3 regions of the Ruegeria sp. AK11 genome follow, and region 2 is predicted to be linked to each of the others. Evidence: riboswitches for the same ligand, from Rfam matches in the RefSeq annotation. Region 2 holds a riboswitch; each other region holds the start of a gene.
What was found. Region 2 has a riboswitch for cobalamin ahead of ACR0D9_RS18430 (CbtB domain-containing protein). Riboswitches for the same ligand answer to the same signal wherever they lie in the genome.
Positions count from the first base shown of each region.

Region 1: linked by a shared signal. The riboswitch ahead of ACR0D9_RS11615 (hypothetical protein) and the one ahead of ACR0D9_RS18430 (CbtB domain-containing protein) in region 2 are both predicted to bind cobalamin.
Region 3: linked by a shared signal. The riboswitch ahead of ACR0D9_RS19825 (DUF4198 domain-containing protein) and the one ahead of ACR0D9_RS18430 (CbtB domain-containing protein) in region 2 are both predicted to bind cobalamin.

Region 1 covers NZ_JBQFXU010000003.1:390,379-395,631, forward strand. Annotated here, with positions in the region: gene rsgA (ribosome small subunit-dependent GTPase A) at 1-598, shown strand, start outside; gene ACR0D9_RS11610 (alpha/beta hydrolase family protein) at 634-1,491, opposite strand; cobalamin riboswitch at 1,624-1,842, shown strand; gene ACR0D9_RS11615 (hypothetical protein) at 1,933-2,340, shown strand; gene ACR0D9_RS11620 (protein-tyrosine phosphatase family protein) at 2,332-2,844, opposite strand; gene ACR0D9_RS11625 (DNA polymerase III subunit gamma/tau) at 3,017-4,780, shown strand; gene ACR0D9_RS11630 (YbaB/EbfC family nucleoid-associated protein) at 4,970-5,253, shown strand, end outside.
Region 2 covers NZ_JBQFXU010000012.1:41,989-47,241, reverse strand. Annotated here, with positions in the region: gene ACR0D9_RS18435 (DUF1636 family protein) at 1,056-1,391, shown strand; cobalamin riboswitch at 1,573-1,788, shown strand; gene ACR0D9_RS18430 (CbtB domain-containing protein) at 1,823-1,993, shown strand; gene ACR0D9_RS18425 (CbtA family protein) at 1,998-2,696, shown strand; gene ACR0D9_RS18420 (hypothetical protein) at 2,761-3,264, shown strand; gene ACR0D9_RS18415 (L,D-transpeptidase) at 3,662-4,324, shown strand; gene ACR0D9_RS18410 (hypothetical protein) at 4,366-4,638, opposite strand; gene ACR0D9_RS18405 (heavy metal translocating P-type ATPase) at 4,828-5,253, shown strand, end outside.
Region 3 covers NZ_JBQFXU010000017.1:14,336-19,588, forward strand. Annotated here, with positions in the region: gene cbiQ (cobalt ECF transporter T component CbiQ) at 1-280, opposite strand, end outside; gene ACR0D9_RS19815 (cobalt ABC transporter permease) at 280-843, opposite strand; gene cbiM (cobalt transporter CbiM) at 840-1,451, opposite strand; gene ACR0D9_RS19825 (DUF4198 domain-containing protein) at 1,458-2,243, opposite strand; cobalamin riboswitch at 2,376-2,574, opposite strand; gene ACR0D9_RS19830 (ROK family transcriptional regulator) at 2,696-3,886, opposite strand; gene ACR0D9_RS19835 (substrate-binding domain-containing protein) at 4,076-5,095, shown strand; gene ACR0D9_RS19840 (ABC transporter permease) at 5,203-5,253, shown strand, end outside.

The DNA.
Region 1 (5,253 bases), on a different contig from region 2:
CCCCGGCAGTTTCTCGGGACAAGTGCAATCTCTGGACCCTTTTCTGTCGGTGCTGGCGATCAATGCGCTGGACCCGGCAGATGTCGAAAAGGTTCTGGCATGGTGCCCCAAAGGCCAGACCGGCGCGCTGGTCGGGTCGTCGGGCGTAGGTAAAACGACGCTCAGCAACGCCATGACGGATCAAAACCTCGCCACGTCTGGAATTCGCGAAGACGACGCACGGGGCAGACACACGACAACGGTGCGCGCGTTGCACGGGATGGGTAACGGTGGCTGGCTGATCGACACGCCGGGAATGCGCGCACTGCGTTTGCTAGACGCTCAGGACGGGATCGACAACGTGTTCTCGGACATCACGGAGCTTGGCCAAAGCTGTCGCTTTTCGGATTGTCAGCACGAGACCGAGCCCGGCTGTACCGTGCAGAACGCAATCGACGAAGGCGTTCTTGATCCGGCGCGGCTGGACCGTTGGCGCAAGCTGCGGCGTGAAGATCAGCGAAACTCGGAAACCGTTGCCCAATCGCGGGCGCGGGACAAGGCGTTCGGCAAGATGGTGCGCGGTGTCATGCAGGACAAGAAGCTTCGCAAACGGCCATAACTGCAAGGTGTTAGGAAAACCTGCGTCGCGTCTGATCAGGCGATCAGGCGCGGCCAGACCGCTGCATTGCGACGGGCAAATGCTCCGATATGGCCTATTTCCGGCAGTCCGAATTCAGCAGGCTTCAGAAGGTGGCGTCTGGCCTCGGGGCCATACAAATCAGCAAGGCGCCAAACCGCCTCGGGCGGAGCCATCTGGTCATCTTCGAACGTGAACAGATCCACTGGTGTTCCAGAACTGCCCCAATGCGCATCAGGCAAATTCTGCCCGATCTCGGGAACGTAGCTAAGAGGGGCTGTACACCATTTGCGCCATTGCCAGTAGACCGAGGCGGGCAGGTCCGAACCAAACCCGATTGCTTTGCCGGGTAGATAGCCAAGTGCCCGCACCATCAGCGGTGCATGGCCATACCAGAACAGCCCTGCCAACCCCCGATAGGGCCATGGGTGATCTTTCAAAGTCACCAGCCCCGAACACACACCGATCATTCGGTCGATCTGGTCGATATCCGGCTGCACCGGCCCCAGCATCGCACCGACGGAATGGCCGATGGTCCACTGCTGCGCCTTTGGAAACCGCCTGCGCATTTCGGCCCGTGCCGCTGGCATATCGATCAACGCCCAATCCGCCATTGTTGCAGTTGCGTCTTTCAGGCGGCCGACCAAAGAAAGCCCGTAGTCCCGATAGTCATAGGTCAGGCAAGCTATCCCCCGCTCGGTAGCCAGCCATCGCGCAAAGTGTTGATAATAGTCACGCGGCACACCCGTGGCACTGTTAAGTACGACAACGGTTTCCGGCTCACCCACTGGCCGGTACAGCCGTGCCGACAAGGTCACGGACCCTGACGGAAAGCGGAAATCTTCGATCAACACCGTCTGTTCCGTATCCAACATGATCCCCGGCTTTCGCTGAAACAATGGTTTGCCTGCCTTCGATGCCGACGAAACTAAGCCGGAACGTAAACCGCATCCAGCATGACCAAACGTCCGGCCTAAAGATCGGCTTGACTCGGAACGCGATCAGGCGCTAGCGGTTGTGTGATGGTTTCCGGCCCCCACAAGAGGTCGGGATGAAAAGGGAACACGGTGCGGTTTGTCTGGTCACACAGATATCAACCAAGTCCGCGACTGCCCCCGCAACTGTAAGCGGTAAGCAATGCCGAAATACCACTGGCCCACGGGCTGGGAAGGTCGGCAGAGCAATGACCCGCAAGTCAGGAGACCTGCCATCGGAACTGAAACCGAAACTCGGGCGGGGTGTCCGGGCAGGTCCTGACAGCGAGATGCTGTCCCACCTGCCCCAATATCCAGCCCACCACGCGCGGAGGGCGCAGGATGATCTGGAAGACAAAGTCACACGAATACAGCGCAACTGTGTGCCAGCGGACGGGCAATACCTGCCCGGCTTTGGCGCGACTGGCCCGCTCGATTTCCGAAGCCATGGCGCAGGCGGTTTCGGCCACCAGCGAAGATTTCGAATTTGAAGGCAACAGCGCGCTGTCACATTGCGCGGAAGGGTGCATGGCAACGATCCGAGCGCGATCCGACAGCGTTCGCGTTTTCTGCGGGGCGCACCCTGATACGGCAATTCGGGACCTTGATGCCTATGCCGATTTGATCTTCGGACCTACATTCAGCACGCTGCCCTCGGGCATTGTCGCGAACCCGCCTTGCGCCATGATCGAGGTTTCAACGATCCGGCCCCGGAAAACCGGCTACGCACCCCAGCAGCTGTCAGCTTGATCCCACTTCCACCTGTGCCGGGGTGATCCGGGACGCCCAGGCCAGCTGCGCATCGGTTTCGACAGCGCAGGGGCGCACGGCCCGCAGGCGGTCCAGTGCGTCGCTGGCGCGTTCACCGCATTCAACCATCAGTCGCAGAACAATCATCCCGGATCTGCCGCACCCCCCACGGCAATGCACAAGAACCCGGCCACCGCCCGACAGCGCATGTCGGGCCGTGGCGCTGACCTCTGGCCAGGCCTTCTGAACCGCCTGCGTCGGTGCTCCAAAATCTTCGATCGGCAGGTGAACCCACCGGCTGGCACGGCTTTGGATGTCGCTGCCAAAGTGCTGCGCGCCATCCTGAAGCATTTCAACATCCGTCGTCATTGAAATCACAAGGCCCGGTTTCCAAGCCGCAATCATATCCAGATCGCCGACGTAATCCCCGCCACGCCCGGGCATTGAAGTAAGGGCAAGCGTTCCGCCTCCGACCTGCAGAGCAAAAATGACCAGCTGCGACATGAAGTGCGTCCTCCCCCAAGGTACTCTTTAAGAAATGAGTCATTAAATCCGCTGGACCAGTTTAGTTGGAAACCAGCCCGTTTCTGAAACAAAAAATCATCACGCCCCACAGTGGACGCGGAGTGCCGCCGCCACTACGCTGTGCCGAAGCACCGAATCCGAGCGAGAAGACATGACAGACACACCAAGCCCCGCCTATCAGGTTCTCGCCCGCAAATACCGCCCGGAAACCTTTGCCGACCTGGTGGGTCAAGATGCTATGGTGCGCACCCTAAAAAACGCCTTCGAGGCCGACCGGATTGCGCAGGCCTTTATCATGACCGGCATTCGCGGAACGGGAAAAACCACCACGGCGCGGATCATCGCCAAAGGCATGAACTGCATCGGACCGGATGGAACCGGAGGACCGACAACCGAGCCTTGCGGTCAGTGCGAGCATTGCGTCGCAATCATGGAAGGTCGCCATGTCGATGTGATGGAAATGGATGCGGCCAGCCGTACCGGCGTCAACGATATCCGCGAGATCATCGACAGTGTCCGCTATCGCGCCGCCAGTGCACGCTACAAGATCTACATCATCGACGAGGTTCACATGCTCTCGACCAGCGCATTCAACGCGCTGCTCAAGACGCTCGAGGAACCGCCCGCACATGTGAAATTCATCTTCGCGACCACCGAGATTCGCAAAGTGCCGGTCACGGTTCTGTCGCGGTGTCAGCGCTTTGACCTGCGCCGGATCGAGCCCGAAGACATGATCGGCCTGCTGCGCAAGATCGCCGGGGCCGAGAGCGCGCAGATCGCTGACGATGCGCTGGCGTTGATCACCCGCGCCGCAGAAGGATCGGCCCGCGACGCGACCTCATTGCTGGATCAGGCAATCTCGCACGGGGCCGGAGAGACGACGGCAGATCAGGTCCGTGCGATGCTGGGTCTGGCCGATCGTGGACGGGTTCTGGACCTGATGGACATGATCCTGCGCGGTGACGCGGCAGGGGCGCTCACTGAACTGAGCGGTCAATATGCGGAAGGCGCAGACCCTCTGGCCGTGCTGCGCGATCTGGCCGAAATCACGCATTGGGTGTCCGTCGTAAAGATCACACCTGACGCGGCCCAGGACCCGACGGTTTCCCCCGACGAACGCACACGGGGCCAGCACATGGCCGAGGCCTTGCCAATGCGGGTTCTGACCCGGATGTGGCAAATGCTGCTGAAGGCGCTGGAGGAAGTCTCTGCCGCGCCCAACGCGATGATGGCCGCCGAAATGGCTGTTATCCGACTGACGCATGTCGCCGATTTGCCCAGCCCCGAAGAGCTGATCAAACGGCTGCAAGACGCCCCACCTTCGCCACCCGGCGGGCCGGGCGGGGGCATGTCACCGTCCCGGCAGGCCCCGGTGGCAACGCAATCCAACGCGACCCCGCCGCCTGCCTATACATCGCCCCCGCGCGGCGCGGGTGGCGCACCGGTTGCTGCACTGGCGCAGGATGCACAGACGGCCCTGGCCCGCTATCCAACCTTCGGGCATGTGGTGGAACTGATCCGCACAAACCGCGATGTGAAACTGCTTGTCGAGGTGGAAAGCGGCGTGCGCCTTGTGTCGTACCAGCCTGGCCGGATCGAATTCACCCAGACACCTCAGGCACCGTCGGATCTGGCGTCGCGATTGGGCTCTGCCCTGCAACGCTGGACCGGCAATCGATGGGCCGTCTCCATTGTCTCGGACGGGGATGCCGCGACCATCGCGGAAGTGCGGGACCGGGCCGAGCTGGCCCTGAAAGCCGAGGCCGAAGAACACCCGCTGGTTCAGGCCGTGCTGACGCAATTCCCCAAGGCAAAGATCATTCGGATCGAAACACCGGAGCAGCGCGCCGCCAAGGTTGTGACCGAAGCCCTTCCCGAAGTCGAAGAGGAATGGGACCCGTTCGAAGAGGATTAGGCCTCAGCCCGTGGGTCCACGTTTCAAGAAACCGGCATACTCACGCCCCTCCACCATGCAACTGAGGGAGGGATTGCAGGCACATAAATGATCGGTCCGCGACGCTCTGATCTGGACAGGCGGGAGACCTCTTGTGCCACCTGCCTGCGGTCCGTATTTAGAACCAAACAGAAACACAGGAGACGACTGATGCTGAAAGGACTCGGCGGGCTTGGCGGACTGGGCGACATGGCAAAGATGATGAAATCCGCACAAGACCTGCAAACCAAGATGACCGAAATGCAGGAAGAGCTGAACAACATGATGGTTGTCGGCGAATCCGGTGCAGGGCTGGTCAAGGCAACGGCCACAGCCAAGGGTGAACTCAAGGGGCTGGACATCGACCCGTCGATCTTCAACGGCGATGACAAGGAAGTGGTCGAAGACCTGATCCTGGCTGCCATCAAGGATGCTCAGGCCAAAGCCGCCGAACG
Region 2 (5,253 bases):
CTCGTCCATCTGCTTGTGTTTGCACCATTGCGTGTGAACGAATTCGATCCGCGCGCCAGATATCTCGGAGGTGTCGTATTGGCCTACTGTTGGGATTCCGCAAGCCATACACGTAGACAATGGGCGCGTTTCCGCAGCGAAACCTTCCATTTGACCCGCTCAGATTGGAGTATCTCCGTCAAGTAAAGGCCACCGGGTCGAGCGCGTTACGGCGAAGATATCGAACGCCTGATTAGGACGACCATGGAGGCCGTTCATCTACTTTAGGGAAGAACGCAATTATCCCCCAAGGATAAGGGGAAATGCGACGGCTCCGGCACTGCGTCGATGACATTGGAGGAGTTCGAAGACTGGCTGCACCCGGAGATATGCCGTTATCACAACACCCATCACACCGGGTTGCGGCGAGAACCGATGGCGGCATGGGCGATCCTCGGTTGTAGTGACGCAGACAGAAAAGTTGTTAATGCCGAGGCGTTTCGCATCAGCGTACTTCCTTTTGAATGTCGTCGGTTGTCGCTACGCATTCAGTCCCATGATCGGTCGTGGTAACCGAAAGGTAACCATCAAGCACGAACCCCGCTATATGTCCCGGATCTAGACTGTAATTGACGATAGAACGAACCTAGTTACGCGCAACAAGAACCTGTCGCGTCTCGGAATTCGCCTTGGGAGGCGCGGTGCGCGCGGACCTGAAAATAGGCGTGTCATGGCGAGCCGATCCCGGAGGCAATGCTGTTTCAGATTATTGAAGAACAAAGATGTTTCGCGTGAGCTGTTTCCACTTCATCGCCTACCACCTGCTTCAGCTCAGTCTCACGTAGAAACTTAAAAATTTTTTCGTCTGATGGTTGCTTCTTCGCCCTGCCAAATCCCCGTCTCGCACTCGGTGTATTTGCAAAGTTTTCGAGGGCTAGGGCTCATGTGTCCTTCCTGCCTGAGTATGGACTCTTTTCCAGACTTAGAGTCAAAACACGTATTGAAACTGAGCTAACAACCGACCAGCAAATATGAAATCTCAGATGGAAGTTCTCGATCAAGGATCAGCCTGACGCATGTGCCTACCTAACCTCACGCTTTGCAGAACCTGCCGCGACGCGGATTCCACCCTTTATGATCAATTAGCCGCAACGCTGGAGGCATCGGGGGTGCAAGCCGAGTTGCAGCAAGTGGATTGCATGTCCGGTTGTCACCGACCACAGACGTTGGCGGTGCGACAAAGCGGCAAGACCGCCTATCTTTTCGGTGAGGTTACGGTTGTCGATCTTCCGGACATAATGATCTTCATGCGGATGTATGAGGACAGTACTGACGGCGACTTCGCTGACGCCAGGAAGCTAGGTAAGCTACGTTTCAAGGCGATTGCACGTATACCGGCACAAAAAAGATAGCCAACATGCAACTTGCCGACCAAAGCTCCGGTGTCGAGTTTTCAGCTTACAGTTTGTGTTTTTCGACTTAGCCTTCTGCACTGAACGGCTAAAATCTAAACCAAGCCTGCCATTACCTAAGATTGACCGCTGCAGAATACTATGATGTCGCTTTCGTACTTGACGGAACAAAGCACTATGGAACAATAAAGGCTTCTACGGTGTCCAAAGGTGCCTACGCACTGGGACTGAAACGGGAATGAGGACGGTGCACCAAACTACCGCACTGAAGCCTTGACCGCCCCCGCGACTGTGAGCGGCGAGCGGCCTTCCAATACCACTGGCGTAATGGCGCTGGGAAGGGGGAAGTCTGCTGTGACCTGCGAGTCAGGAGACCGGCCGTAGGATGGACACAACATATGCCGTCGGGTGTGACGGCGAGGAGGATTAAAATGACGACAAAAACGATCAAGGCATCCGCCGCTGGCGCATCCTTTCTGCCTGCAGTATTCGCCGTGGTTCTGGGTCTAGGGATCATTACCGTGACTGGCCATGTTCAGGCTTCTGGCCTGCATGACGCGGCTCATGATGTGCGCCACGCAACTGGCTTCCCCTGCCACTAAAACAATGTTCAGTCGTATTCTGACCAGCGGCTTGTTCGCTGGTGCAGCAGCGGGGCTGATTGCCGCCCTTCTGCAGTTGTATTTCGTGCAGCCAGTGCTACTTCACGCCGAGCTCTATGAGGGCGGCGACCTGGTGCATTTTGGCGCTGATCCCGTAACTGCGCATCCCGACCTGCCCGGCATGTTCGCCGAGCCGATGCGCGATGGTCTCAGCATTATCTTCACCATGCTTACCTACACCGGCTATGCGCTAGTCCTGGCGGCGCTGATGTCAGTAGCCGAACGTCAGGGGCATGAGATCAACGGCCGCACCGGCCTGCTTTGGGGTCTTGCGGGCTTTGTCGCCTTCCACTTTGCTCCTGGCTTGTCACTGGCTCCAGAAGTTCCCGGCGTAGCGGCAGCAGATGTGGGAGTGCGTCAGATCTGGTGGACGGTCACCGTTGCCGCAGCCGGCGTAGCCATGTGGCTGATTGCCTTTGGAGGTAACCTGGTAAGCTACCTGATTGCGGCCGTGCTGCTAATGGTACCGCATATTATCGGGGCCCCTGAGCCTGAGAGTTTCTCTGGGCCGGTTCCGACCGAGATCGGGGCGCTTTTTGCTGCCCGGGCCTTCGGCATCGGCATGGCCGCCTGGGCACTCTTAGGCAGTTTCACCGGCCACTTCTGGCAGACAGAAGGCAAGCGCGCAGGCGCTGCAGTCTGATCGCGCTCCTCCATTGCTACCCCGCTGGTTACACCGGCGGGTTTTTTTTATTGAGGATGACAAGATGTCCCGTTCTCTTGCTCTCTTTGCCATCGGACTTGTCTTTGGCGGCGGTGCTGGCTTTGTGATTGCCGCCAGCAGCGGTAGCACCTTTGAGAGCCATGACCATACTGACCCGGCCCAACACGGCGGCAACATGGAGATGGCAGCGCACGACCACTCCGCTGCCACTAATCTGCCTGCCGACAGCGACGCCCCCAGTGTGGCGATCCAGATGATTAAGGATCCTATGGCGGGCTGGAATCTGCGTGTGACACCGCAGAACTTTCGCTTTGCTCCGGAAAATGCCTCCACGGCTGACGTTCCAGGCGAAGGTCACGCGCATGTTTATATCAACGGCGAAAAGCTGGGCCGCCTTTATGCCAATTGGTTACACCTTCCGTCGCTCCCCGATGGCGATGTTGAAGTAAAAGTTTCTCTCAATGGCAACAGCCACAGCCCTCTGATGGTTGAGGGTGTGCCCGTGGAGGCCAAAGTGACCGTGCAGCCTGACGGCGATGACTCCTGATTGACATTCCTGGCTGAGAAGACAACTACGCGGATTCAGCGGGTCTAAGCGGCAAGTACAGCGTGCGCGCGGGTTTTTGCCGCTCTGTATCCAAGGACAGATAAGCTGTTGCAAAGCCGCGCCGAATTCCCGTCTTGTTCCTTTGGCTTGCATCGTCGGAAACCGAAAACATGAAGCAACTACAATGGGCATTTCGGTTCTTTCCATTGCTTTTTTGACCCAGTCCAAAGCAAACTCGATCAAATCAGAGTTCACGCCACCGCGCACCTGATCGACTGGATAAACTAAGCGTTACCTGAAACCTCTTGAAGCTCTAGCTGCTAGAGGCTTTAAGACTCGAATTTGATCGTGAAAATGCGATGCAAATACATTGAACTTGTGAACCAGGCTGAGATCTATGCTGACAAGGCGCTATTTCATTCAATCAACCACTGCGCTGTTTTCCGCGTCTGCGGCCAGTCCATTGATCGCCAAAACATGGCCAACCTCGTCGCAAAAGACCTATTGGGACAGCCAGGTCACGCCATTTGATTACGATCCAGCGACCTCAAATCCATGGGGCGTTCATGACCGTTTTTTACCACGACGTGTCGTAGCAAATGATGGTTTGGTTCCTGGTGACATCCATGTCGATGCGGTCGCGCGCTATCTTTACCATATCGAGGAAGGCGGGACCGCAATGCGCTATGGCGTTGCGATCGCGCGAGGGAACCTTTACGAGCCCGGAACCTATGCTATCCGGCGCAAGGTCGAGTGGCCACATTGGACGCCAACGGCTTCAATGATCGAGCGCAACCCCGAATACGCGGAATTTCGGGATGGTATGGAACCCGGGCCAAGTAATGCTCTCGGCTCTCGAGCCCTTTATCTATACGTTGGAAATCGAGATACATATCTCAGAATTCACGGCACGCCTCAGCCTAGAAGCATCGGTGGTCGCGCAAGTTCTGGATGTGTTAGAATGATCATGGCCCATATCAATGATCTCTACCCACATGTAAGAATCGGCTCGACCGCATATTTATACTCGGCCGAAGATAGCGTCACAGCCCGCTCATAAATTTTGGGCAGCGTAGGTGGACGTCGTCGCCCTCTTTTTTATCAGGCGTCTCGCGCGGCGCAGATCGGAGCGCCATTCGTCGCGCGCAATGGTACCAATGTCGTCTCGACAGGTCCGCTGTGCTCATACCAGAAGCAATTGTCTTCTGGCAAAAGGCGTGCCGTGGCCAGATCCTGCCCCGGCCCTGCCAGCGCAACGACTGAATCTGGCACGTTGCCTGGTTCAAGTGCTTTGCTTTTGGCCCCAGTGAACTGGGCTGAGCAACCGGCAGTAATCGAGACTAACGTGATGGTAATTGCGATCCGTTTCTGCATTGACCTGTTCCAGAATTTTTTGCGTCCTCTGCGACTAGATTGCATCCACGCGACCAGCCCGCAAGAAGGAATGGAGTGTCGGTATCACGCGCAAGGAACCCGGATGCTAAAAAATTCAGAAAGGTATTGAAGCTCTAGTTACTGTAGGAACTACTTACAAAGGACCATAGAGATTCTTGAGGTCCGATCATGTCATCCGATACCCATAGCCACGACCATGGCCACGAAAACAAACATGGTCACCACGCATGCAGTAGTGGCGGGTGTGGCGCCATCGCCCCCGCCGGTCCAATTCCTGACGGCGGTAGAAGCTTTCAGGTCTCTGGCCTCGATTGCGCCGAAGAGGTTGTGATCCTGAACCGGGTTATCGGCCCGAAAGTTGGTGGTGAAGAGCATCTCGCTTTTGATGTCATCAACAGTCGAATGACGCTTCTTGAAAGTGCTGCCAAGCTTTCTGACGAAGACGTCATGCTGCTGGTTGCCTGCACCGGTATGAACGCCAAACCTTGGGATGACGGAAATGCCGCCCTGGATCAGGCGGCGCATATTGCGCGTCAGCGACGGTTCACCACACTCAGCGGAGGTTTTTGGGCGGCAGGCTTTGGCTGGCACATC
Region 3 (5,253 bases), on a different contig from region 2:
TGGAGAATGGCAACAGCACCAGCATGAACAGGATGAACCCATCCATCATGGCCATGCGTTTCAACGTTTTCCGCCAGGGCAGACGCGACGCGGCAAGAAGTGAAAGGGACACCGCCAAAGCCGCGCACAGCGCCGTCAGCGAGGACACCGCGACAGTCACCACCGCGAAGACAACCGCCATGACGATCCGCATCCTTGGATCAAGCGGGTTGATCGCGCCGCGCCGCTGCGCGCCCGCTTTGATCAGCGTGCTTTCCTGTTGCCCCAGAACGTGCGCCATCAGGCCGCCAGCTTGCGGCGTGCCGCAAAATAAAAGCCCAGACCAAACAGACCGACGATATATCCGATCCCACCCAGAACAGTTTGCAGGTCATTTTGTTCGCGGTAGGCGGCGATTTCCCGACGCAGCGGGCGCAGCTCATCCCGCACGGCCCTGGCAATGACCTGTTGTTGTTCATCGCTGAGCACCGCCGCTGTCTGGGCAGGTGCGTTTGTCGGCGCGGTGTCGGGTTCCGCTTCAACGCCCATGATCCGGGCGACATCCACAGCGGGCATGGTGACCTCGGCCACATGCCCGGCACCAAGGTTTGCAAAGAAAGTATGGGCCACCGGCGCGTTCGGCGTGTAGATAAAGAACCCGTCTGCATCTGTTACGATGCGGCCCAGCTCGGCTCCGTCCGGGCCGTTGACGATGACCTCGGTATCGCTTGCCATGTCGCCGTTGGAAAAGCCGATTTCGCCTTCGATGGCGTCACCGGATTTAAACACTCCGGCTATGACCTTATGCGCCAAGGCAGGTAGGGGTGCGCAGCACAGCGCCAGAATGATTGCCAGATACCTCATGCGACCACTCGTTTGACAAACAGCTCGGGCTTGACCTTGCGCGCCAGCAAAACCGCGAACCCGGTCAGGATCGCCTCAATCGCCATGACAGGAATATGTGCAAAGAAAACAATCTTAGCCGCAGGCAGGAAGGCATCCCCGGACAAGGCCAGTGAAAACGCAACCATGCCGGTTGTGGCGGCAATGGCAAAGGCACCGCCGACCCCGCCCCATATCGCACCTTGCAGCGGTGAGCCGTGGGCGATCAGGCGGCTAAAGATCAGTCCGGCCAGAACCGCGGGCAACGCGATGTTCAGGGTGTTGATCCCCAATACCGTCAACCCGCCAAAGCCAAAGAAGACGGCTTGCAGCAAAAGCCCGACGAACAGGGCCGGGAATGCGGCCCACCCCAGCAAAAGCCCGGCCATACCGTTGAGGATCAGGTGCACCGACGACGGACCAATAGGAACATGGATCAGCGATGCCACGAAAAAGCTGGCTGACAGCACCCCCGCAGTGGGGATGCGATCAAGATTCAGCGACCTGAGGCCCATGGCAATTCCACCCGCCGCAGCGACGGCTCCGCCGATCACGACCGGGTTGGACAAGGCTCCGTCAACGATGTGCATCTACGGTTACTCCAAATCCCAGGCGCGGATCCAGATGACCGCGTCCTGACTGAGTTCTTTGCCGTTGTGTTCGGTCACGGGACCGGCGCCGAGTGCGGCAAATCCCCAATATCCGGCTTTTGGAACGCCAAACGTGAAATACCCGTTATCATCCGAAGTTGCGACCAATGCACCACCCGGCATCGGCGAGACCGACGGGGCGGAAGCGGCCGCGCTTTCCATGTTCGGTTCTGCGGCCATGTACTCGATCTCGATCTCGGCACCCGCAACCGGTTGGCCTTCTGCCATAACCCGACCCGTAAAGGTCGAACCCGCGATGATGTTGGTCGGTTTGTTGAGCGGGATGATCTCAACCGGCAAGCCCACCGGGTTCATCCAGTCGGTCGGCAATTCGTTGCGGTTCAGGAATGCCTTGGCGATCTGCTGGATATAGATATCCTCAGACCCCTCGTAATAGGGCTGGGGAACTGTCACCAGCACATAGTCGCCCGACCGTTTGACTGGAACATAACCCTTGAATGCCGCGCCTTCGTTTTCCCCACCGGTGAAACGCACGGGTTCCAGAGTGTCCAGCAGGTCGGTTTTCTGACCGTTGTGGATCACGTAGAATTCCTGCGGCTTGTCCAGATCCATGACATGCCCGTTCGAGAACGGATGCCAGAAGATCAGCTTGACCGGAACATTCCCCGGTGCGTCGATCATGGTGTCAGAGGTGTATTCCAGCAGGAAATGCGCATTTGCCATCGCTGGAAGCGCCATCGCCACAGCGGCTGCAGAAAGCAGCTTGGTCATCAATAGTCGTCCTTGTCCCTTCGTACCAACCCCGGTACGAGATGCGTTTTGACTGCGGGGACGTCCAAGCCGAGCTGCTTTTTCAAGCATCCTGCTCCGACGCACATCCCGTCGCCGATTAGGAGTGCCCTTGTCAAAGGCACATGTCCGGCAGGTATCCTGACTTGCGGGTCAAAGCGTTGGGCTGGCCTTCCCGGATTAACTCCAGTGGCACTTCAGCCCTGCTCGCCGCTTACAGTTGCGGGTGCAGTTGCGGAATTGGGCCAAAGCCCGCACCGCATTCCCTATTGATTCCAGAGCACGCCCCGGAACCGGACATGCCGAGCGGCTTGCCAGACTTCTTCAGCATCCGTCAACGATCAATTGCGCTGGCTGTCAAAAAGTTCAGCGGGCAATGCCCTTTTTCCGGTTGATCCGCTTTGGATACAGGTCGGGGTTTTTCGGGGATGAACCTACCCTTCGAGCAGGTATCTTTCCGACAATGGCAAACTGGCCGCCCCCAATGACCGGGCATCCGGGCCCGCCGCCCCTGCCAGCACCAAGGGCCGTTCAAGCCCGGTCAGGTTCATATGGGATAGTTTGAGCTCAACCCTTTCCACCAGCCGCGCCTTGATATCAGCAGGCATCCAGCCATCAATCTTGATACATTCGAAATCGATCAGGCTGCAAGAAGAGACGATGGCATGGGCGATTCCGTGCGCCGCCTGGTTCAGCCAATTCTCAAGGAGGGTTTCCGGTACGTCCCAATGCCGTGTCGTTTCCCAGATTGAACCGGCTGTTGCGGCATTTCCACCAACCGCACGCTCCAGCACATAAAGACTGGCGACATCTATCAACGGTTTCACTCCGCCCACTTCGTCCGGCACAGGCAATGGGCCAAGCGCACCGGCATTTCCCCGCCCCGGAAAGATGGAGCCGTTCAGAACCACCCCGCCCCCGATGAAGAAGCCGACATAGAAATACAGGAAATCTCGTGGGCCTTCCGCCGGGCCAAACACCAGCTCGGCACCGCAGGCGGCCGTTGCGTCGTTTTGCAGGAAAACCGGCACGTCATAGCTAGCGGCCAACGCGCCTTTCAGGTCCGCGTCACGCCACGGATCCATTTTTTCCTGAGGAACCTGCAATGTTTGTGCCCAGTCCCAAAGGTAGAACGGCATGGCAATCCCAAGGCCCGCGATTCTGCTGCGCGCCTCGTGCGACATTGACGCCATCACTTTGTCGAGGCTTTCTGTGGAAAAGCTCAATGTCGCCTCGGGCGTCGGAAAATCATAGGTCCGCCGTTCGCGGTGCCTGACGTTGCCAAGGAAATCCGTCAGCACCAGTTCGGTACTGCGCCGCCCGACTTTGAGCCCAAAGAAATACGCGCCGTCCGGGTTCAGGCGCATGGGAACCGATGGCTGTCCGACTTTTCCCCGGATCGGTTCGCCCCGCAACAGCAACCCATCGTTCTCCAACTGGCGCATGATGACCGAGACCGTCTGCGCCGACAGGCCGGTCATGCGCGCGATCTCAGATTTTGCGAGGGCCTGATGGCGCCGGACCAGTGACAGGACAAGCCGTTCATTTCGGGCCCGCATTCCACTTTGGTTGGTGCCGCGCATGTCTGGCTCGCGTACGCCAGTGGTATTGCCCTGAGAGTTCATTGCAGACACGGCCATCCCCTTCATGACGACAATGTTGGAACCCTTCCTTTCTGTCAATAATAAATAAGAGTGATTTATTTATTGACTCGAAATTCGAATCTTGTGATGGTTTTTATGTGAGATCGGGCCGGTTTTCGCCCGATCAAACGTATGCCCGGAAGGGCATTGGGAAAACTGGGAGGACTACCGATGAAACTTGCGAAACTTGCAGGCGCCACGGCGCTGGCGGTTACGGCCATGGCAAGCAGTGCAATGGCCGAAGGTGAAACCGTTTGCCTGATCACCAAGACGGATACCAACCCTTTCTTTGTTAAAATGAGAGAGGGTGCCACAGCTAAAGCCGAAGAGCTTGGCATGACGCTGAAAGCCTTTGCCGGCAAAGTCGACGGAGACCACGAAACTCAGGTTCAGGCCATTGAAACCTGCATTCTGGATGGCGCAAAGGGTATCCTGCTGACCGCGTCGGATACGTCGTCCATCGTTCCGGCGGTGCAGCAGGCCCGCGATGCCGGGCTGCTGGTGATTGCGCTGGACACCCCACTTGAGCCTATCGACTCGGCCGACGCGACCTTTGCCACCGACAATTTCCTTGCGGGGCTTCTGATCGGACAATGGGCAAAAGCCACTCTGGGAGATGCGGCAAACGACGCCAAAATCGCCACGTTGGACCTTGCGGTCAGCCAGCCCACTGTGGATGTGCTTCGCAATCAGGGGTTCCTGCAGGGGTTCGGTGTTGATCTGGCCGATCCGAACGTGATTGGCGATGAAGACGACCCGCGTCTTGTTGGCAGCGATGTCACCGCTGGCAACGAAGAAGGCGGCCGCCGCGCGATGGAGAACCTGCTGGCCAAAGACCCGATGATCAACGTGGTGCATACCATCAACGAACCGGCGGCAGCGGGTGCTTACGAGGCGCTCAAGGCTATCGGGCGCGAAAATGACGTGCTGATCGTTTCCGTCGATGGCGGCTGCCCCGGCGTGCAGAACGTGGCGGACGGGGTCATCGGCGCAACATCCCAGCAATACCCGCTGCTGATGGCATCGCTGGGCGTTGAGGCTGTCAAGAAATGGGCGGACGAAGGGACGAAACCCGAGAACACACCCGGTAAGGACTTTTTTGACACTGGCGTGGCGCTTGTGACGGATAAGGCCGCCGACGGCGTCGAGTCCATCTCGGTTCAGGAAGGCATGGACCTCTGCTGGGGTTAAGCTGAACGTGTGGAAGGCCGCTGCGCGGCCTTCCACTTATCAAAACCACCCACACGCCCGAAACCTTGCTAAAGTCGTCATAAACCTGACGCTTTGGGGGAAGTTCCATGTCCGATTCTTCACGACAAGCCGACGATTTCGAAACCGCCGCAAAGGGC